3 regions of the Mesorhizobium sp. M2A.F.Ca.ET.043.05.1.1 genome follow, and region 2 is predicted to be linked to each of the others. Evidence: riboswitches for the same ligand, from Rfam matches in the RefSeq annotation. Region 2 holds a riboswitch; each other region holds the start of a gene.
The links. A riboswitch is a leader RNA that binds a small molecule or an ion and turns the genes downstream of it on or off. The one in region 2 is predicted to bind thiamine pyrophosphate.
Positions count from the first base shown of each region.

Region 1: it holds a riboswitch for thiamine pyrophosphate, as region 2 does, so the genes downstream of both, thiC (phosphomethylpyrimidine synthase ThiC) here and thiB (thiamine ABC transporter substrate binding subunit) in region 2, are expected to answer to the same signal.
Region 3: it holds a riboswitch for thiamine pyrophosphate, as region 2 does, so the genes downstream of both, EJ069_RS12475 (YkoF family thiamine/hydroxymethylpyrimidine-binding protein) here and thiB (thiamine ABC transporter substrate binding subunit) in region 2, are expected to answer to the same signal.

Region 1 covers NZ_CP034446.1:5,469,018-5,471,330, reverse strand. The annotation lists gene EJ069_RS26505 (hypothetical protein) at 522-749, shown strand; TPP riboswitch at 871-987, shown strand; gene thiC (phosphomethylpyrimidine synthase ThiC) at 1,091-2,313, shown strand, end outside.
Region 2 covers NZ_CP034446.1:5,969,684-5,971,996, reverse strand. The annotation lists gene thiB (thiamine ABC transporter substrate binding subunit) at 20-1,030, opposite strand; TPP riboswitch at 1,074-1,179, opposite strand; gene EJ069_RS28730 (thiamine diphosphokinase) at 1,310-1,954, shown strand; gene EJ069_RS28725 (ABC-F family ATP-binding cassette domain-containing protein) at 1,965-2,313, shown strand, end outside.
Region 3 covers NZ_CP034446.1:2,543,932-2,546,244, forward strand. The annotation lists gene EJ069_RS12470 (ABC transporter permease) at 1-498, opposite strand, end outside; gene EJ069_RS12475 (YkoF family thiamine/hydroxymethylpyrimidine-binding protein) at 557-1,165, opposite strand; TPP riboswitch at 1,156-1,268, opposite strand; gene EJ069_RS12480 (GSU2403 family nucleotidyltransferase fold protein) at 1,465-2,313, shown strand, end outside.

The DNA of each region.
Region 1 (2,313 bases), 500 kb from region 2:
ACCAGGCTGTCCGAACTGGGCGTCGATGCCTTCCTCGACCAGGTCGCGGTAGGCGGCGATCTCATCTACCGCATGCATAGCCAAGCCAGAGAAGTTTTCGGCAGCGGAATTCTCGGTCGCTTCCCCTTTTATGACTAGAGGGTGCGGCCGATCCGGCCGCGACGATCTCGCAGGGATTGCCATATACGGCAACACGAACACCGGCGGATCAATACTCGGATAATGGCGGCCGGCTATGTAGCGATCGATCGCGCACCAACATATCAATGCAATAGCTTAGTTGCTTTCAAAGGCGGGTCTCTACGAACTGCAAGCAAGCTAAACGATTGCGTCAACTCTTCCTCGCAGAGCGAAAACTCCGCGCCCACGCGATTTCTCTGCTGGAACAGCGGCACATCCTCAGCGCCAGGACACGGCCGCCGCCGTCGGGTTTTACGAAGCCGGTGATTGCATAAGTTGCCCGCAAGATATCATTGGTATCGGGAACGCCGCCGATGCCGCATCCTGAATAGAGCGGCCGCTTGCACCTGCCAGCCCGACGACCAGATCATATCTGCAACTCCATCTACCTGGACGTGGTGCAAATCACCTCGCTGAAGCCGCAAATCGTCGCCTTCGACCAGGATAACCACATCCGTGACCGCCTGAGCTACTCGGTCGATCTCGACGCACATGGCCGATACAGTTTTTCCATCCTTCACGAAGCGAATGAGACTTTGGCCATTCCAGCCCTGGTCTACGGGGCGTGACTTGTCCCCGATGCATGCGCGAGCTCTCCGCTCGGCCGGCCGCCGGACGTCGCCACCGGCCGAAGGCGCCCGAAGGCGCCCGAAGGCGCTTGACAAAGCAGCACCGGCCCATTCAACTTGAGGCATTCACCAGGGGAGTCCCGGTAAGGGGCTGAGATACTGCTGGCTTTCGCGGCGCAGTGACCCGTTGAACCTGATCCAGTTCATACTGGCGTAGGGACGGTGCAAGCGCTTTGCGGGAGTTTACGCCCGAGGTCCTGCTGCAGCAGGTCTACAGAAGCGTCTTTTCATCCTTCCGGCACAGAACTGGGTCTCCAATGCATGAGCAAAGGAGCCTCACGATGAATGCCCTCACCCCCGCCGTGTCGACGGGACCACTGCCCGCCTCGCGGAAAATCCACAAGCCCGGCGTCCTCTACCCGCAGATCAGGGTGCCGATGCGCGAGATTTCCGTCCATCCGACGGCCGGCGAACCGCCCGTCACCGTCTACGATCCGTCCGGCCCCTACACCGATCCATCAGTCCAAACCAGCATCGAAAAAGGCCTTGCCCGGCTTCGCCACGAATGGGTCACGGCGCGTTGCGATGTCGAAGCCTATGACGGCCGCCACGTCCGGCCGGAAGACAATGGATTCGCCACCGGCGAGCGCCTGACACCGGAATTTCCGATACGCAATCGGCCGCTCAAGGCCAAGCAGGGCAAGGCGGTGACCCAACTTGCCTATGCGCGCGCCGGCATCATCACGCCAGAAATGGAGTTCGTAGCCATCCGCGAGAATCTCGGCCGCGAGGTGATGCGCGGCAAGCTGCAACGCGACGGCGAAGCCTTCGGCGCGGCGATCCCAGATTTCGTCACACCCGAATTCGTGCGCGACGAGGTGGCGCGCGGACGCGCAATCATTCCCGCCAACATCAATCATCCCGAGAGCGAACCGATGATCATCGGGCGAAATTTCCTGGTGAAGATCAACGCCAACATCGGTAACTCGGCTGTCACATCGTCGATGGCCGAAGAGGTCGAAAAGATGGTGTGGGCGATCCGCTGGGGCGCCGATACGGTGATGGACCTGTCGACCGGCCGCAACATCCACAACATCCGCGACTGGATCGTGCGCAATGCACCGGTGCCGATCGGCACGGTGCCGCTCTATCAGGCGCTCGAAAAGGTCGGCGGCATCGCCGAGGACCTCAACTGGGAGGTCTATCGCGACACGCTGATCGAGCAGGCCGAGCAAGGCGTCGACTATTTCACCATCCACGCCGGCGTGCGGCTGCACTACATACCGCTGACCGTCGACCGGGTCACGGGCATCGTCTCGCGCGGCGGCTCGATCATGGCCAAATGGTGCCTGCACCATCACCGGGAGAGCTTCCTCTACGAGCATTTCGAGGAGATCTGCGACATCGCCAGAGCCTATGACGTTTCCTTCTCGCTCGGCGACGGCCTTCGTCCCGGTTCAATCGCCGATGCGAACGACGCGGCGCAATTCGCCGAACTGGAAACACTTGGAGAACTCACCAAGATTGCCTGGGCAAAGGACTGCCAGGTGATGATCGAAGGCCC
Region 2 (2,313 bases):
TTGGCGCAAGCATCGCAGCCTACTTGCTCATCACCGCCAGCCACTCATCCACCCAGGCCTTGCGGTTGGCCGCGACCTCCGCCGGGCTGAACAGCAGGGTCTTGGTCGGCTTGACCAGTTTGTCGAAGGCCGGGTTGAGCGGCTTGTCGGTCTTGCCGGCCGGGAACATCCAGTTGGTTTCCGGGATGACGTCCTGGAATTTCGGTCCGGTCATGAAGGCGATGAATTTTTGCGCCAGCGGGTTCTTGGCACCCGTCGTGGTGATGCCGGCGACCTCGATCTGCAGGTACTCGCCTTCCTCGAAGGACGCCGCCTGATAGCGCTCAGTGTTCTCGGCCACCATGTGATAGGCCGGCGAGGTCGTGTAGGAGAGCACCATCGGCGCCTCGCCCTTGGTGAACAGGCCATAGGCCTCGCTCCAGCCCGGCGTCACCGTCAGCACTTTCGTCTTGAGCTTGGCCCAGGCCTCCGGCGCCTTGTCGCCATAGACGGACTTCACCCACAAGAGCAGCCCGAGGCCGGGCGTCGAGGTGCGCGGATCCTGGATGACGATCTTGTCGTTGCCGCTGCCTTCCACCAGGTCCTTGAGGCTCTTCGGCGGGACTTTTAGCTTCTGCGTGTCATAGACGACGGCGAAGTAGCCGTAGTCGAACGGCACGAAAGTGTCGTCGCTCCAGCCGCCCGGCACGTTGATGCCCGAGACGTCGCCATGCGGCGCGAATAGGCCGCTCGCCTTGGCGTCCGCGGTCAGGTTGGTGTCGAGGCCGAGCACGATGTCGGCCTTGATGCCGGCGCCTTCCAGTTTGACGCGGTTGAGCAGGGCGACGCCGTCGGCCACCGAGACGAATTCGAGGTCGCAGCCGCACTCGGCTTCGAATTCCTTCTTCACCGCCGGGCCAGGCCCCCAATCGGCGGTGAAGCTTTCATAGGTGTAGACGGTGAGCTTGTCCTTCGCGGCGGCGGGCACAACGCCAGCCAGAAGCGATAAAAGACCGGTTGCGAGAATAAGCTTGGACAGTATCGCGCGCATCGGCGCCTCCTTCGTTCGAGTGACAAGGAATTGAGGCGCCGGATGGTCCGAAACGTCTAATCCCTCCGCCGGTACAAACCGGATCAGGTTCAGCGGGTTGGCTTGCTTGCCTCTCAGCCGGATAATGTCCGGCACCCCGTTAGAGCGCCTCGACAGATAGGCCCGGCCGAAGCGGCGCGCAAGCGGAAGTTTGCCGAGCAGCTAATGTTCCGGGGCAGGAACCGAAGCGCGACGCATCCGGCTTCCGTTTCACTTGGAGGGCTGGTAAGGGCGACGGCCATGGGCACATTCACCATCCTGCTGGGCGGCGAGCTTATCCGCACGCCCCGGCTCGAACGCCAGATCGCTGGTTCGCGCGTCATCGCCGCCGATGCCGGCATTGGCCATGCCCGCATGCTGGGCCTTGTCCCCGAGCTCTGGGTCGGCGATTTCGACTCGGTGCCGGCCAACCTGCCCGAAGATCTGGCCTCCGTCCCACGAAAAATCTTCCCGGCCGAGAAGGACATGACCGATGGCGAGCTCGCAATAGCGGAAGCGCTCCAGCGCGGCGCCACCAGCCTCGTGCTTGCCGGCGCCTTCGGCGGCAAGCGCGCCGACCATGCCTCCCTGCATCTGGCGCTCGCCGTGCGGCTGGCAGAAGCGGGCACGACCGTGTTGCTGACGAGCGGCGCGCAGGAAGGCGTTCCCATCCTGCCTGGCAAAGCCAGTTTCGACTATGCGGACAGCACCCTGTTTTCGGTGCTCGGCTTCTCCGACCTGTTCGGCCTGACGGTTACCGGCGCCAAATGGCCGCTCGACCGCGTCGAGGTGACGTTCGGCTCCTCGCTCACTATATCAAACGAGGTCAAAGGGCAGCTTGGCATCGCATTGGAGCGCGGCCGGGCGCTGCTTCTGGCCCACCCCTATCCTCTTCCCGAAAGCTGACATTCCAGACATGGCGCCGCCACTTCTCAACCTCGACGGCATTAGACTGACCTTCGGCGGCACCCCGCTGCTCGACGGCGCGGCGCTCAGCGCATCCGCCGGCGAGAAGATTGCGCTGGTCGGTCGCAACGGCTCGGGTAAGTCGACCCTGCTCAAGATCGCCGCCGGCATGATCGAGCCGCAGGACGGCGAAGTGTTCCGCCAACCCTCGGCGACCGTTCGTTATCTGCCGCAGATGCCGGATATGGACGGCTTCGCTACTGTGCGCGCCTATGTCGAGGCCGGCCTCGGCCCGGCCGACGATCCACATCGCGCCACCTATCTGATGGAGCATCTCGGCCTCACCGGCGAGGAGAAGC
Region 3 (2,313 bases), 3.3 Mb from region 2:
CATCTGGCTGATTTCGGCGCTTGTCGCGGCATAGCCTTCGACCAGCGCCACCATCATCGGGAAGAAGGTGACCAGCGCGACCAGCAGGATCTTCGGCAAGAGGCCGAAGCCGAACCACAAGACCACCAGCGGCGCGATCGCCACCAGCGGCAAGGTCTGGCTGGCGATCAGCAGCGGAAACAGCGCGCGGCGCAGGGGGGCCAAGAAATCGACCAGCGCCGAAAGCACGAAGGCGGCAATCAGCGAACAGGCGAAGCCGGCAAGCGTGGCGCGGATGGTGGGAAGCGTGTTTTCGGCGAGTGCCGCGCGGTTCTCCCAGGCCTGCGCCAGCACGCGCGAGGGTGCGGGAAGCACGGTGGGCGCAAGGCCGCCGAGACGGGCGTAGAGCTCCCAGGCGAGGAGCAGCAAGGCAAACGCGAGGGCGGCGGGAGCGAGCTTGGCGAAGGCGGACGTGAGGGCTGATCTCCCCCCTTGCGGGGGAGATTCGCCGGCACCGATGCTTTCGCCAATAGCCACGACACTCTCCTCGACGAACGACGCTCGAGCCGCGTGGAGCTCAAACCGCCGTCGGGCTATTGGCCGAAATCGTGATGTCGAGGGTCACGTGGCCCGCGCCGGGTCCGAAGCGGCAGAAGGCTTCGTTGAGCGTGGCGAACACCGCGCCGGCGTCGCCGCGCAGCCTGGTGCAGAAGTTCTTGGAACGGTCGAACACGCCGGATTGCTTCAGGAAATCGATGCAGCCATAGATCTCGTCCATGTGGTCGCCGGTGCCCATAGCATAGAGCGAGAATTGCGCCGCCACCGGCTGGTCGGTCGAGGGCGTCGACCGCACGGCGCCGAGCGCCGCGCGTTTGCGTTCGTCGAGCGGGACCGCCGGGCCGCCGATCTCGTCGGAACGGCAGATCGGATCGTCCGGCTCGCCGGGGCAGCCGCGCGAGACGGCGGCCGACAGCACGCAATGCTTGCCGCTTTTGGCCGCCGCCACGAAGAGGTCGCGCATCGCCGGGAACAGCACTTCGGGCGGCCCGACCAGCAGCGTCGAGATGTCGTCGGTCTCGATCCTGAGCCTGTCGCGGTAAGGATCAAGCGCGCCCAACGCGCCGAGGATGATGCCGACGAAATCGTCGGCCATGGGATAAAGGGAAATCTGTGCGCCGGAAAACATGGCCCGCCTCGCTCCGCTGGTATTATCCAGATCAGCTTTAGGGTCCGGAGGCTTGCCGCCACCATCTCAGCCCCGACCGTACGGAGCACCCCTGTGGATGAGCGCGTTAAAGCACTGTTTGCCGGGTTGGGAAAGCGGTTTTTTGCGACGCCAGTTGGGCCACGAGTCTCATCTCCCCCTAGGGGGAGATGCCGGTGGTTATAGGATTTTCACGAATTTCTTATAACGAACTTGCAATCGACTGGTGGCGCAGTTATAAGAAAATCGCAGGAATCTTATAACGCACAATAGCAGCACCCATGAAGACCATCGACCTCGCCTACCGCACCCTCTACGCCGAGTTGGTGCAGCGCAGCCTCGATGCTTCCTTCGAGACGGATTTCTCGACGGCGGGCAATTTCGTGCGCGTGCCGGTGAAGGGCCGCGACTACTGGTATTTCGAGGAAACCCGCCCCGAGAAAAAGAGGCGTTACGTCGGTCCGGCCGAGGATCCCGAGATCGCCAGTCGGGTTGCGGCCTTCAGGGAGATCAAGGGCGATCTCAGGAGCCGCCGCAAGCTGGTCTCCACGCTTGTCCGCGATGCCGGCCTGACCGCACCCGAGACCTTCACCGGCGATGTCGTCGAGGCGCTGGAGAAGGCGGGGCTCTTCCGGCTGCGCGCGGTGCTGGTGGGCACCGTCGCTTTCCAGACCTATGCCGGGCATCTCGGGGTGCGATTGCCGGGTGCAGCGCTGCAGACAGGCGATGCCGATTTCGCACAGTTCCATTCCGTTTCGGCCGAAGTGGAAGACAGCATGCCGCCGGTCATCGACGTGCTGAAGACCGTCGACCCGACGTTTCGCGAAATCCCGCACCGGACCAATGCCGGCCGGACCACGCAGTACCAGAACGCCTCGCGCTACCGGATCGAGTTCCTCACCCCCAACCGCGGCAGCGACGAGCATGCCGATCGCGCCAGCCCGATGCCTTCGCTCGGCGGCGCCTCGGCGCAGCCGCTGCGCTTCCTCGATTTCCTGATCCGCGATCCGGTGAGGACGGTGCTGCTGCACCGCTCCGGCGTGCCGGTGCTTGTCCCCTCGCCCGAACGCTTCGCCGTCCACAAGCTGATCGTGGCGACGCGCCGCGAGCGAGGCGCGGCGGCGAAGCGG